Regions from separate parts of the Pseudomonas sp. GW821-FHT02H06 genome, predicted to be linked through region 1. Evidence: riboswitches for the same ligand, from Rfam matches in the RefSeq annotation. Region 1 holds a riboswitch; the other holds the start of a gene.
What was found. Region 1 has a riboswitch for cobalamin ahead of AC07VF_RS23135 (ABC transporter substrate-binding protein). Riboswitches for the same ligand answer to the same signal wherever they lie in the genome.

Region 1 (7,171 bases):
GGACTATGACCAGTTGGGCAAACTCAATGACCAATTCCTGACGTGCGGGATTCGCCAGCGGGATGATGTGCGGCAAATGCAGAAATACAAACCGGAGTGGAAGGCGGTGAAGCCGAGGTATTGAGGTTGGGGGTTATTACTTCTGCAGGATGATCGGTGTTTGGGATATCGCATTCGCGAGCAAGCTCGCTCCCACAAACACCATTCAGGCCGAAGATCCTTCAGCGCCTGAACTGGCCTCTTCCCGGCTAAAGCCAGTCCTACGAGACCGCGTCAAGCCAGTGAGGGACGCGTGACCTCACTGTAGGACCGGCTTCAGCCGGGAAGCCTTTGATCTGCTCTTGATCTTCATACCCAAAAGGCTCAAACACCGCCAAACGCGACTTGGGTGCAGGCTGAACGCAGGTCTCGCGCAGTGGGCCGAGCCGCATGGATGCGGCGAGAGCGCCGTCAGGGCATGGATGCCCGTTCGGCGCGGGCCCACGGAGCGAGACCGGAGTGAAGGAACCCTGACGAAGGAAGGGCCCAACCAGGAGCAGGCACCCTTGGTTACTTGGGGTGCTTTTCCAAGCAACTCGCCGAAGGCGAAACATTCTGCCCCCAGGCAGACGCTCTTGATCCTGGCGCCCTCAGCCTCAACACCTTAGCCCCGTCAAACGGATCAACCAACCAATGCCCCCGCACCCCAAAAACCTCACCCAATAGCTCCGGCGACAACACATCAAAGGGCGAACCCAACGCCACCAACCGCCCGCCGTCCATCACCGCCAGACGATCACACCCCAGCGCCTGATTCAAATCATGCAACGCCACCACCGTCGTCACCGGCAAATCCTGCACCAACCGCAAAATCGACAACTGCTGCTGAATATCCAGATGATTCGTCGGCTCATCCAGCAACAACACCTGCGGGCGCTGCGCCAAAGCCCGCGCAATATGCCCCCGCTGCTGCTCCCCACCCGACAACGTATGCCACGCCCGATGCCCCAAGTGCTGCAAACTCACATCCGCCAGCGCCTGCGCCACAATCCGGTCATCGTCCGCGCCCCACGGCGCCAGCGCCGACAGCCACGGCGTACGGCCCAACTCAACCGCCTGCAACAGACTGATCGAATCACCCGTCTGCGCGTGCTGCTCCACCACCGCCACCTGCCGCGCAATGTCCCGCCGACTCAGCGACGACAATCGCTGCCCGCCCAGGCGAACATCGCCCTGAGACGGCGACTGAATCCCCGCCAGCAACTTCAGCAGCGTCGACTTCCCCGAGCCATTGGGCCCGACAATCCCCAGGTTCTCCCCCGGCCGAATCGCCAGGCTCACCCCACTGAGCAGCGACGCGCCCTTGACCGAATAACTCAGGTCACTCCCTTCCAGCATGGTGCCGGGCACCTCCTGACGGGCGTTCATCGAGGACGATTCCCGCGGACCAGAATCATGGCAAAAACCGGCGCGCCCACCAGCGCCGTGATGACCCCGATCGGCAACACCTGACCCTTGATCAAGGTGCGCGACAGCACATCGGCGGCAATCATGAACAGCGCGCCAATCAGGGCGCTCAAGGGCAACAACCGGGCATGACGCACCCCGGCCATCAGGCGCACCGCGTGGGGAATCACCAGCCCGACGAAGCCGATGGAGCCGACGATCGACACCATCACCGCCGTCATCAGCGCGGCGGTGAGAATCAGCACGGCCTGCACCCGGCGTACCGGAATGCCCAGGGACGCCGCTGAATCGCTGCCAAAGGTGAACGCATCCAGCGCGCGCCGATGCCACAGGCACACCAGCAAGCCGAGCACCACGACCGGCACCGACAGCGCCACCGACGACCAGCGCACGCCGCTGAGATTGCCCAGCAACCAGAACATGATCCCGCGGGCCTGCTCGGCATTGGCCGACTTGGTGATCAGGAAGGAGGTCAGGGCATTGAAGAGCTGGGACCCGGCAATGCCCGCCAGGATGATCTGGCCGGCAGCGGTCTGGCCCCGAGAGGAGCGGGCGAGCAGGGCGACCAGCGCGAAGGCAGCAATCGCCCCGGCAAACGCGCCGGTGGACAGGGAGATCGTCCCGGCACCGATGCCGATGATCGCCACCAGCACCGCGCCGGTCGAAGCCCCGGCGGAAATGCCCAGCAAGTAGGGATCGGCCAGCGGGTTGCGCAGCAGCGATTGCAAGACCACGCCCGACACGGCGAGCCCTGCGCCGCAGGTGGCGGCCACGATGGCCCGGGTCAGGCGGTAATTCCAGACGATGCCCTCATCGATGGGGTCGAGGGGATAGCCTGTGGCCCACAGCTTGTTCGCCAGCACCTGAACGATCACCGGCAGGCTGATCGACGTCTCGCCGATCGCCACGCCCGCCAGCACCGCCAACGCCAGCAACGCGGTCGCCCAGGCGCCGTGGCCGAACATTCGGACGATGCTTGAGCGAGGAGTACGGAGCGAGGTCATTGGGGGTGAATGGCCTGGGCCAGTTGCTCGATGCCGTCGAACAGCCTGACGCTGGACTCCATGGCGCTGGCGTCCATGATCACGATGCGATTGTTTTTCACCGCATCCATATTCCGTGTGACCGGGTCCGAGCGGAGGAAGGCCAGCTTCTTCTCGTGATCGTCCGCCGGGAAGCGGCGGCGGTCCATGCGCGCGATGACCAGCACGGTCGGGTTGGCCTTGGCGATGGTTTCCCAGCCCACGGTCGGCCATTCCTCGTCAGAGTCGATGACGTTACGCATGCCGAGGGTGTCGAGCATGAAGTTGGGAATGCCCTTGCGTCCGGCCACGTACGGATCGACGTTGATGTCCGGGCTGGAAAACCAGAAGACCGCCGAGACGGGCGGGTTGGCATGGGCGTTCGCCTGCGCCACAGCCCGAGCCATTCGCGCCTGGTAATCCGCGATCAACTGCTCGCCACGGTCCTGCACGTCGAAAATCTGCGCCAGCTGCCGCAGGCTTTTGTACAGCGTGTCGATGCGGAAGGCTTCGAGGCGCGTGCCGTCGGCGCCGACCCGGTTGTTCTTGCCCTCGCAATCGGACGGCAGGATGTAGGTGGGGATGCCCAGGTCGCGGAACTGCTCGCGGGTGCCAACGGCGCCCTGTGGCCCGACCATCCACTCAAACTGCACCGGGACGAAATCCGGGCGTTTGCCGATCACCGATTCAAAACTCGGCGCGTTGTCGGCCAGACGCTCGATGCCGTCGTTGAGGGTTTGGTACTGCGGTAGAACGGGATTGAACCACAGCGACGTACCCACGACGTTCGGGCCCAGGCCGAGCGCATACAGCATCTCGGTGGCGGCCTGGCCAATGGTCACGGTTTTCTGCGGGACGTGGGTGAAGGTCAGCGCTTGGCCGCAGTTGTCCACGGTCAAGGGGTAAATCGTCGACGCTGCGAGGGCGGCAGTGGGCAAGGTCAGGGTGACAAGCAGGGCGGCGAGGCGGCGCAGCGGCATGAACAGCGATCTCCAGATAGCCTGAATGCTTGGCGAAGCAGGCGCTGGAAAGTCCATCCCGACAGACGCCCCGGAAAAAAGGGCGAGCTCATGGTGCGCGCACGGCACGCGAACGGGAGTCCTTCCCCGGACACCCCGCCGGTGAATGAATATGCTGGCCGGCAGGTCTCCTGACTGGCGCTTCATCGCCGTGCTTCGGCCTTCCCGGGGTGACCCAGTGGCAAACAGGAAGCAGGGCTCAGCGCCTACAGTTGCGGGGACAGTTCCCTTTCAGCGCGCAGCACGCGCCTGGGGATTCCCTATTAATTCCGAGCGGAAACCGGCGGCGGGGATACTAAACGATTCGGTGGGGAGAGGCGAATGCAGCGACAGTGTGCCGGAGATGTATTGACACCTCGCAGTAACTGGACGGACGCAACACCTGTGGGAGTGGGCTTGCTCACGAAGAGGCCAGCACATCCGCTAAATCTTCTGCGGCTGGAATGCAGTCTTCGCGAGCGAGCTCGCTCCCACAAGGTATGTGTTTGCAGCGCCATCGGCGTGAGCTCAACACCACCGGCTTAGAGCTTAAACGGCCAACCCACGATCTTCTTCGGCCGTGGCGTCGCATAGGTCCGCACTTTCGAGGTCTTCAACCCCAGACGCACCAGTGATTCCGCCAGTGCCACCGCAGCGGTCACGCCATCCACCACGGGCACGCCGGCGCGGTCACGGATGAGTTGATCCAGGCCGGCCATGCCGCCGCAGCCCAGGCAAATCACCTCGGCCTTGTCCCGATTCACCGCTTCGATGGCCTGCTCGACAATGGCCTCGACCGCACGCTCCGGCGATGCCTCCAGCTCCAGCACGCTCATGCCGCTGGCCCGCACCGATGCGCAGCGCTCGTACACCCCGGCCAGCTTCAGGCGGTCTTCGATCAGCGGCACGGTGCGGTCCAGTGTCGTCACAACGGCGTATTTGTGCCCCAACAACATCGCCAGGCTGGCCGCCGCTTCGGTGATGTCCACCACCGGCACATCGAGCAATTCCTGCAAACCCTCGCGGCCATGCTCGCCGTAGCCGGCTTGAATCACCGCGTCATAAGGCCCTTCGTAGGACATCACCCGGTCCATCACCGCGATGGCCGCCAGGTAGCTTTCGAAATTGCCTTCCACCGACTCGGCGCCGAAGCGCGGGGTCAGGCCGATGATCTCGGTGCCAGGCGAGGCCACGCTGCGGGCCTGCTCGGCAATGGTCTCGGTCATGGATTCGGTGGTGTTGACGTTGACGATCAGAATTCGCATGGACAGATCTCGCGCAGAAAACAAGGCCGGGCGTCTGGCCCGGCGTCGTTGCCCACGATATCAGTCTTTCATCGGCACGGGCGCCTGCAGGGCGATGAAGCCCTGATCGCGCATGGCCTGCCAGAAACCGTCAGGCACCTGTGCGTTAAGCGCGGTGACGTCCTCGATGATCCGCGAAGGGCGGCTGGCACCCGGAATCACCGCCGCCACCAGGGGGTTGGCAAGGACGAATTGCAGCGCTGCCGATTTGATGTCGACCTGGTACTGACGGGCGATCTCCTGAATGTGCGCCACCTTGTCGAGCATCGCTGGCGACGCTTCCTGGTACTCGAAATGCTTGCCGCCCACCAACACGCCGGAGCTGTAAGGCCCGCCGACGACGAATTCGGCGTTGTGCTGACGGGCCTTGTCGAACAGCCGTTGCAGCGGTTGGTCGTGATCGAGCAGCGAATAACGGCCGGCGAGCAGGAAACCATCGGGCTGGGCTTCTTCCAGATCCAGCGTCAGTTCGCACGGCTCGACGCGGTTGACGCCCAGGCCCCAGGCCTTGATCACGCCTTCTTCGCGCAGGCGGGTGAGGGCGCGGAAAGCGCCAGTGCGGGCGATATTGAAATGCTCGATCCAGGCATCGCCGTGGGCGTCCTGCGCGACGTCGTGGACAAACACGATATCCAGACGATCAGTGTTCAACCGCTCCAGGCTCGCTTCAATGGAACGCAGCGTGGCGTCGGCGGAATAATCGGTGACGATCTTGTTTTTCAGGCCTTCGGCGAACGGGCCGCTGCGGGTCTCGGTATCGATCTCGTCGGAAATCAGCCGGCCGACTTTGGTGCTCAGGGTGTATTGGTCGCGTGGGACGCCGGCGAGGGCCTTGCCCAGGCGCTGCTCGGATAAGCCGGCGCCGTAGATGGGCGCCGTGTCGAAATAGCGAATGCCCTGGTCCCAGGCGGATTGAACGGTGGCCGCTGCTTCCTCCTCGTCGATGGTGCGGAACATGTTGCCCAGCGGTGCGGAGCCGAAGCCGAGGCGGCCGATGATCTTGTCGTGCAGACTCATGGAAGATGTCCTGTGCGGTGGGGCGTGTTGGATGTCGCGCGGTTCATGGCCCGGATCGAGCACGATGAAACCGGCGAAGCTTCTTTACTGACTGTTGATTGCCGCAGGGGTTCTTCGTAATCCGCGGCGGTGGACTTTCACATGCTCGGTGAGCGGCTATCCTCAGTCCATGCAAATCTCGCTATTTGCGGTACCTCACTGGGACCAGCTCCTGCGATTCCTCTGCGGGACCGGCTTCAGCCGGGAAGAGGCCCGTGAGTACGCCATCCATGACCAGCGAGGCCGCCGATGAGCGAGCACATCATTCATTTCCATTGCGGGGTCGATCAGGCCAGCACCGAGCATTTTCGCGATCGCTGCCTCGAAGCCCTCAGCAAGGGCGCGACCGGATTGCTGCTGAATCTGTCGACCGCCGGCGGCAGCACGGCACTGGGATTCACCCTGTACAACTTCCTGAAATCCCTGAAAGTGCCGATCCGCGCGTTGAACAGCGGCAACATCGAATCCATGGGCATCGTCATCTACCTGGCGGCTCAAGAGCGGATCGTCTGCCCCCACTCGCGTTTTCTGATCCATCCCATGAGCTGGTACTTCAATCAGAGCTCGGTAGACCACTCACGCATGCGCGAATACCTGCGCAGCCTGGACAACGACCTGCAGCGCTACGTGAACATCTATCAGAGCGAAACCGTGAGCGCGGTGCACCCGCTGGACATAGGGCGCTGCCTGTCAGCGGAGGAGAAGGTGATCCGCGCTGAAGACTCCCTGGCGTGCGGCATTGCCCATCGTGTCGAGCAATTGCAGTTTGCCGAAGACGCCGTGCACTGGACCGTCAGCGCCAGCTAAGCTCGATCCATTGAACCCGGTCGTTGTCGAGCCCTCTGACTCTATTATTGGCCACATTGAAACGAGAGGTGACTGCCATGCAATCCCATACACCTGACGCTGCACCCGTTCCGCCGCGCCCCGCTCCCCAGCCGGGTGACGAAGAGACAGGATTTGACGCCGACTTGGATCCGGGCAACGAAGACCCGGGTTCGCAGTTTGATCGGGACGCGACGGTGCCGCTGATCGATCCGGATAAATGAGGGGGGAGGATGCCGCTTACACGTGTGCTTGCTATGAGGCGTACATTGCTTTTTTGACTGATGCTCAAACAAAAGAGCGAGAGCCTTGGCCCTCGCTCGCTTCACTCAGCCGCACGTCGTTACGACTTGCCGCCTGAGCCGCCTTTCTTGCCGGTGCCGCTCGCGCCTGCACCCGATTCTTTCTTCATATCGCTTCCGGCATTGCCGCTGCCTGAAGCCTGTCCGCCTTTCTTGCCGGCTTCGGACGCTTTCTCTTTATCGTTCGCAAAATTGCCAGGGTTCGACTTTCCGGTGTT
Region 2 (7,171 bases), on a different contig from region 1:
AGCGCGTTGTGCTTGCCGCCCTGACGCAGGTAATGCCAGAGACGCTCGCGGTCTTCGACGGATTCCGTGCTCAGGCCGCTCAGCTCGGGGTCTGGCCGATCACAGCCCGGGACCAGAATCAGCTTCACGCCTTTCGCGGCCAGCTCCACCAGCCGCTCGACGCCGTAACGCCAGTAGCCGATGCCGCCGTGCAGGGAAATCAGGATGACTTTCGCGTGGCGCAGCACCTCGTCGACGTACAAATCCACCGACGCATGGTTTTGCACCTGCATCGGATTGGCCAGGCGCAGGCTTGGGTAGCTATCCGGCAATTGCCGCGCGGTTTCAGCCAGCAGCGCCAGATTCGAGTCGGCGCTGCACAGGATCACCAGCTCGGCGGGCGTCTGGCCCAGGTCAGCGATGCTGTCGTCGGGGACGAAGCCGCCGGGCTGTGTACGCAGCAGGTGCATGGTTAGCCTTTTATGCCTGAGACTGCATCGCGCAATTGCGCTTCAAGGACGCCGGCGTCCAGTTCCTGGCCGATCAGCACCAGGTGGGTTTCCCGAGCTTCGTCTGGCTTCCAGGCGCGGTCGAAATGCTTGTCGAAACGCGTGCCGACGCCTTGCACCAACAAGCGCATGGGTTTGCCGGGAATGGCGGCGAAGCCTTTGACACGCAGGATGCCGTGCTGGACGACGGCCTGGGTCAGCGCGTCGAGCAACAGCGATTCGTCGGCCTGGGGCAGCGTGATGGAAATCGAGTCGAAGGCGTCATGGTCGTGATCATCATGATCGTCGCCTTCGTGGTGATCGTGGTGGGTCTTGCGCCCGTCGATGTGCAGCTCGGATTCGGCGCCCAGGCCCAGCAATACGCTGATCGGCAGCTGGCCCCGGTTCGCTTCGACGATCTTCACCGCCGGCGGCAGTTCTTCGGCGACTTCGGCACGCACGGCGGCGAGAGCATCCGCGTCGAGCATGTCGGCCTTGTTCAGCACGACGAGATCGGCGCTGGCCAGTTGGTCGGCGAACAGTTCGTGCAGCGGCGATTCGTGATCCAGGTTCGGGTCAAGCTTGCGCTGGGCGTCGACTTGGTCCGGGAACGCGGCGAAGGTGCCCGCGAGCACGGCCGGGCTGTCGACCACGGTGATCACGGCGTCGACGGTGCAGGCGTTGCGAATTTCCGGCCACTGGAAGGCTTGAACCAGCGGTTTCGGCAGGGCCAGGCCCGAGGTTTCGATGAGGATGTGATCGAGGTCGCCGCGACGGGCGACCAGTTCCTGCATCACCGGAAAGAACTCTTCCTGAACAGTGCAGCACAGGCAGCCGTTGGCCAGCTCGTACACACGACCGACGGCTTCTTCTTCGGTGCAGCCGATGGTGCATTGCTTGAGGATGTCGCCGTCGATGCCCAGTTCGCCGAACTCATTGACGATGACGGCGATGCGCCGGCCTTCGGCGTTGTCGAGCATGTGCCGCAACAAGGTGGTTTTGCCCGAGCCGAGAAAGCCGGTGACGATGGTGACAGGGAGTTTGGCCAGTGTTTTCATCGGTTGCCCTCAGGCGTGCGGCGGGGCAACGAGGACGAAAACAGCGCAGGCCGGTGGAAGCAGGCGCGCGGTTAAATTCGCCACCGGATCACCCCGCCCGGTTGTAGTGGAATTCCTCGGCCGCTTGCAGGCGGTCCGATTCGAGGCAGGTCTCCTGGCTCACGGCGGCCGGTCGCTGACAGGCATCATCAGGCGACTGGCATTCATTGCGCCTTCCCGCTCGCGCAGTGGCTGTGCAATGAAGCTGTCCGTTTACAGTTGCGGGGGCAGCTGCGGCTTGAAACCGCATTCCCTTCTTAGCGCCGGTGGCCTTGGTAGTTGATAAAGGCGCCCGGCGAACCTCAAGTGCGCAAGGCTACGCAGTGACTGGAGGCCGGTCAATCGTGCTTTGCAATGAGTGCCGCGCCAATTGACGCACCGATCGCTGCATTGATTGACGCATCGGCTGAAGGGCCGATTGACGAGCCAAACAGCCCGTGGTCTGCTACACACCTTGTTACGGGTGCCCTTCACAGGGTGAAACGGGAAACCGGTGCGTACAGACCTTCGGGTGTGTATCAGTCCGGTGCTGCCCCCGCAACGGTAAGCGAGTGAAGAGTCAGATCCACTGTGTCGGCATCGATATGGGAAGGCGATTCTTGAAGGCACGTCGGCTGTAACGGCTGATGCATGTGCCCCTCGCGAGCCCGGAGACCGGCCCGATAACGCACCATAACAACCCGCGGTGGGCGGGCGCTGTTGATCACTGCCGGCCTTCGTCTGCGGTGTCTTCGCGCCTTTCCGTCCGCTGAATCCACTTCAGAGGGAAGCGCCATGTCCATCAGCACACCCCGCCAGACGTCCGGCACCAGCACAAACACCACAACAGCCGTGACCGCCACCCAAAGCCAGCGCCTTGTCGCCGCCGTCAGCGCGATGTTTCTCGGTGCGTTTCTAGTGTACTTCGCCGGTTTCTCCCACATCGATGCGGTGCACAACGCGGCACACGACACCCGTCACAGCTCCGCCTTCCCGTGCCATTGAGACCCGCCGCCATGTTCAAGCGAATTGCGCAAACGGCCGGGTTCACCGGACTGCTCGCCGCCCTGCTGTTGACACTGCTCCAAAGCTTCTCGGTGGCGCCACTGATCCTGCAGGCGGAGACCTACGAAAAGGCCCCGGCTGCCGAGATGCACGAGCACGCCGAGGGTGCGATGGCCGGCCACGTCCATGACGCCGAAGCCTGGGAGCCGGAAGACGGCTGGCAGCGCGTGCTGTCCACCACCGGCGGCAATCTGGTGGTCGCGGTCGGCTTCGCCCTGATGCTGGCGGCGCTGTACACCCTGCGTACGCCGACCAGTGCCCGCGAAGGCGTGCTGTGGGGGTTGGCCGGTTATGCGGTGTTCGTGCTGGCGCCCACTCTTGGTTTGCCGCCCGAGCTGCCCGGCACTGTCGCGGCGGATCTGACCCAACGGCAGATCTGGTGGGTCGGCACCGCCGCCTCCACGGCTGCAGGCCTGGCATTGATAGTGTTTGCACGGCACTGGGTGTTGAAGGCCTTGGGCGCGGTGATCCTGGTGGTGCCGCATATCGTCGGCGCGCCGCAACCGGCGGTGCATTTGGCACTGGCGCCGGAAGCCCTTGAAGCGCAATTCAAGATCGCGTCGCTGCTGACCAATGCGGTTTTCTGGATTGCCCTGGGCTGGATCAGCGCTTGGTTGTTTCGGCGCAATGAAGCGACCGAGACGCACGTCGGTTTGAAGCCTGCTCTGTGAATGAAGTGCGCGATCGGCCGCTGTGGGTGGTCGGTCTGGGCTGCCAGCGCGGCTGTTCGGCGTTGGAGCTTCGACAGTTGATGGAGGATGGGTTGCGGGAGGGTCGTCTTGAGCTGAAAGACGTTGCCGCCCTCGCCTCCATTGACGGCAAGTCGGCTGAGGTAGGGCTGCTGGAACTGGGTCATGAGCTGGGGCTGACGATCGGGTTTTTCAGCGCGGATGATCTGGCGGCTTACGAGGCACAGCTGACTTACCGTTCGGACATCGCCTTCGAACGCACCGGCTGCTACGGCGTGGCAGAAAGCGCGGCGCTGGCGATGGTGACACGGTTGACCGGCGCGCCCGCGACCTTGGTCATCCCCCGCCGAAAAAGCCCCCACGGGACCTTTGCTCTGGCAACCGCAATCTTGTAGGACCGGCCAACCCTTGTAGGACCGGCTTTAGCCGGGAAGACGTCAGTAGTCACACCGCAGATTTTGATGGTGTGCCCTAGGGCCCCTTCCCGGCTAAAGCCAGTCCTACAAAGTCAGACCGAGTGCGCTCAGGGAGAATGCATCCGACGAGCCACTGCTCAAATGAACTCCAATCAGGACACCCCATGACTGTTTTTTTCATCGGCGCCGGCCCCGGCGATCCGGACCTGATCACTGTCAAAGGCCAGCGGCTGATCCGCTCCTGCCCGGTGATCATCTACGCCGGTTCCCTGGTGCCTGAAGCAGTGCTGGAAGGTCATCAGGCGATCCAGGTCACCAACAGCGCTCCATTGCACCTTCAGCAGATCATCGAGCTGATGAAATCCGCTCATGCACAGGGCCAGGACGTGGCGCGTGTGCATTCCGGCGATCCGAGCCTGTATGGCGCGGTCGGCGAACAAATCCGCTGCCTGCGCGAGCTGCAGATCCCCTTCGAAATCATCCCCGGCGTCACCGCCACCGCCGCCTGCGCCGCGTTGCTCGGGACAGAGCTGACGCTGCCGGACATCTCCCAGAGCGTGATCCTGACCCGCTACGCCGACAAAACCGACATGCCCGAAGGCGAAAGCCTGGGCGATCTGGCACGGCACCGGGCAACCATGGCGATCCATCTGGGGGTCAATAACCTCGGCAAGATCGTCGCCGAGCTGACGCCGCACTATGGCGCCGACTGCCCCATCGCCGTAGTGCATCGCGCCAGCTGGCCCGATCAGGATTGGGTCACCGGCACACTGGCAGATATCGAGGAGAAGGTGCGGATCAAGGGATTTCGTCGCACCGCGCTGATCCTGGTGGGTCGGGTACTGGGCAACGACGTGTTCAGCGAGTCATCGCTGTATCGCGCGGGCCATGCCCATGTGTTCAGGCCCTAGCGTGCGCCTCTAGACCTTGGCGAGCGCCCACAAAAAAGCCCCGAACTCGTCGGGGCTTGCCTGCAACACCATACTTCCTGGAATCACACGTTGACTCAGTAGTACGCGTTTTCTTTCTGGGTGTGGTCGGTCACGTCACGCACACCGGTCAGCTCGGGGATGCGCTCCAGCAATGTGCGCTCGATGCCTTCCTTGAGCGTCACATCTGCCTGACCGCAACCCTGGCAACCACCGCCGAACTGCAGAATGGCGACATTTGCCTCATCTTCTTCCACCACCTCGATCAAGGTCACCTGGCCGCCGTGACTGGCGAGACCCGGGTTGATCTCGGTCTGCAGGTAGTAATTGATACGCTCGTTGATCGGGCTGTCGGCGTTGACCATCGGCACTTTGGCGTTTGGCGCCTTGATGGTCAGTTGACCACCCATGCGGTCAGTCGCGTAATCGACAACGGCGTCGTCCAGAAACGCTTCGCTGAACGCGTCGATCCAGGCGGTGAAACTTTTCAGGCCGATGGCCGTGTCTTCAGGTTTCTCTTCGCCCGGCTTGCAGTAGGCAATGCAGGTTTCAGCGTATTGGGTGCCAGGCTGGGTAATAAACACGCGGATGCCGATGCCGGGGGTGTTCTGCTTTTCCAGCAGATCGGCCAGGTAATCGTGGGCGGCATCAGTAATCGTAATAGCGGTCATGAAAATTCCTCGCAGACGTGGGGCGCAGTTTACGCCAATCAACTGCGCCTGACAAAGCCCTAGTGTTTTAGTCAGGTAAGCGGTTCGCCTCGACTAAAAACCCGTCATGACAGAGCTGCTTCCTTGCTCGCCCTTCTCTGATCCAGCCAGCCCTTCATGCGTCGGTACAGGCCCTTCTCAATCCACTCATAACTGAGCCACGCCCCCAGGGCGATGACCGGAACACAGACGGCGAACACCACATACGGATTAACGCCATAACGTTCGCTCACCAGCCAGCCCGCGTACAGCACCAGCACGTGGAGCAAATACACCGAATACGAGCAATCGCCCATGACTTTGAGAAGGCGGTAGTTGCGCAGATAGGGTTCGAGGGAGATGCACGCCACCACGATCACCGCGCTCGGCAGGCCCCAGTTGATGATGCGAGGCGCCGGTTGCAGGTGGTCGATGGTGAACAGCGCGGCGCCGATCGCGATCAATGGCAACCACAACCGCTCGCTGATCCAGCCCCGGCGATACATCACGCCGACGAAAATGCCGAGCAGGAATTCGTAAACGATGTCATTGGCGTAGAACCGGCTGACCAGCCCCGACCGACCCAGCACATCGGTAATGGCGAACAGCGCCGCCGCCAGGATCAACGGGCGCAGCCGTTGCTGAAACAGAAAAACCATCGAAAACAGCACGTAGAACAGCATCTCGTAGTTCAGCGTCCAGCCCACGTTGAGAGTGGGATAGAGGCCGTAACCGCCGGGATTTTCCGAAGGGATGAACAGCAGCGACAGCACGAAGCTCTGCCAGTCGACCACCTGGTGGGGCAGCAGCGGTTGGGCGACCACGACCAGAAGACCCATCACCAAGGTGTACAGCCAGTACGCCGGGACGATACGAATAACCCGGTTGAGCATGAAACGGCCGGCGGGGATGTCCTTGTCCACGGTTGACAGGTAGATGACCAGACCGCTGATGACAAAAAAAATGTCGACGCCGACCGCGCCTTTTTCAGTGAAAAAGCGGCCGACGGGCCCACTCGGATGGAAGTCGAAAAAAATCTGCATGAAGTGGTGACACACAACAGCCCACGCGGCGAGTGCCCGCAGGGCCTGAACCGAAATCAACATCTGCAACCTCTTGCTTCGTCTGGATTGACCCCAGGCGCCATACCGGCAAGGCACGGCGTCGGAGAGCGACTCACAGGGTCCGACTTCGAAAATTGCAAAAAGGTTCGGCGCCACTGACGGGCTGCATAATGGCTGCACGCCATGTCCAATAAGGGTTTCCCCTTTGAAGCGGCCTCAGCGGGGCCGCCGCCAAATGTGAAGATTCCTTAAATAACGGCGCCCCTGCGACTCACAGATTCTCGTACCGGTTCATGTCCAGCACCCCTGCCTCGCGGGGTTCGGTTTCCTGAAGGTAGCGGTCCAGGTCGTGGAAGTAGGTCCAGAATAATGGATGGCTGCGGCGCACGCCCCAGCGCTGGACGATGGCGTCAAACGCCTGCTTGTGATCATGGGCCTGCTCCATCGCGTCAACAAACGCGCCGACTTCACTGGCCGGGATATTGAACATGAAATTCGGGTAGCTGCTCAGCACTCCCGGGTAGATCGTCAGCGTGTCCAGGCCCGGCTGGTAGCGGTAATCCTCACCCATCAGAAAGGCGACGTTACTGTGGGCGCGGTTGCGCAGCATGCTGTAAATGATGCGTTTGCCGCTGCCGTCCTGGATTCGCAGCATCGTCGCCTCCGGCAACTGGTGAATGACCTTCAGCCCCGCCGCAGGGCGCGAGGTTAGCCGGCTCAGTGCCTGCTCCACTCCGCTGAACACCGGGTCCAGTCCCTCACGCGAACAATAGGCG

Region 2: linked by a shared signal. The riboswitch ahead of AC07VF_RS03215 (CbtB domain-containing protein) and the one ahead of AC07VF_RS23135 (ABC transporter substrate-binding protein) in region 1 are both predicted to bind cobalamin.

The regions. Positions count from the first base shown of each region.
Region 1 covers NZ_JBWKVD010000019.1:39,224-46,394, forward strand. The annotation lists gene AC07VF_RS23120 (glucarate dehydratase family protein) at 1-124, shown strand, start outside; partial or broken gene AC07VF_RS23125 (ABC transporter ATP-binding protein) at 625-1,407, opposite strand; gene AC07VF_RS23130 (FecCD family ABC transporter permease) at 1,404-2,411, opposite strand; gene AC07VF_RS23135 (ABC transporter substrate-binding protein) at 2,447-3,448, opposite strand; cobalamin riboswitch at 3,592-3,787, opposite strand; gene AC07VF_RS23140 (aspartate/glutamate racemase family protein) at 4,009-4,731, opposite strand; gene AC07VF_RS23145 (aldo/keto reductase) at 4,792-5,787, opposite strand; gene AC07VF_RS23150 (ATP-dependent Clp protease proteolytic subunit) at 6,076-6,633, shown strand; gene AC07VF_RS23155 (hypothetical protein) at 6,711-6,875, shown strand; gene AC07VF_RS23160 (con-10 family general stress protein) at 6,995-7,171, opposite strand, start outside.
Region 2 covers NZ_JBWKVD010000002.1:21,524-28,694, reverse strand. The annotation lists gene cobN (cobaltochelatase subunit CobN) at 1-449, opposite strand, end outside; gene cobW (cobalamin biosynthesis protein CobW) at 452-1,525, opposite strand; cobalamin riboswitch at 1,653-1,884, opposite strand; cobalamin riboswitch at 2,009-2,241, shown strand; gene AC07VF_RS03215 (CbtB domain-containing protein) at 2,339-2,548, shown strand; gene AC07VF_RS03210 (CbtA family protein) at 2,560-3,279, shown strand; gene AC07VF_RS03205 (cobalamin biosynthesis protein) at 3,276-3,692, shown strand; gene cobM (precorrin-4 C(11)-methyltransferase) at 3,878-4,624, shown strand; gene nfuA (Fe-S biogenesis protein NfuA) at 4,720-5,313, opposite strand; gene AC07VF_RS03190 (acyltransferase family protein) at 5,418-6,437, opposite strand; gene AC07VF_RS03185 (fatty acid cis/trans isomerase) at 6,667-7,171, opposite strand, start outside.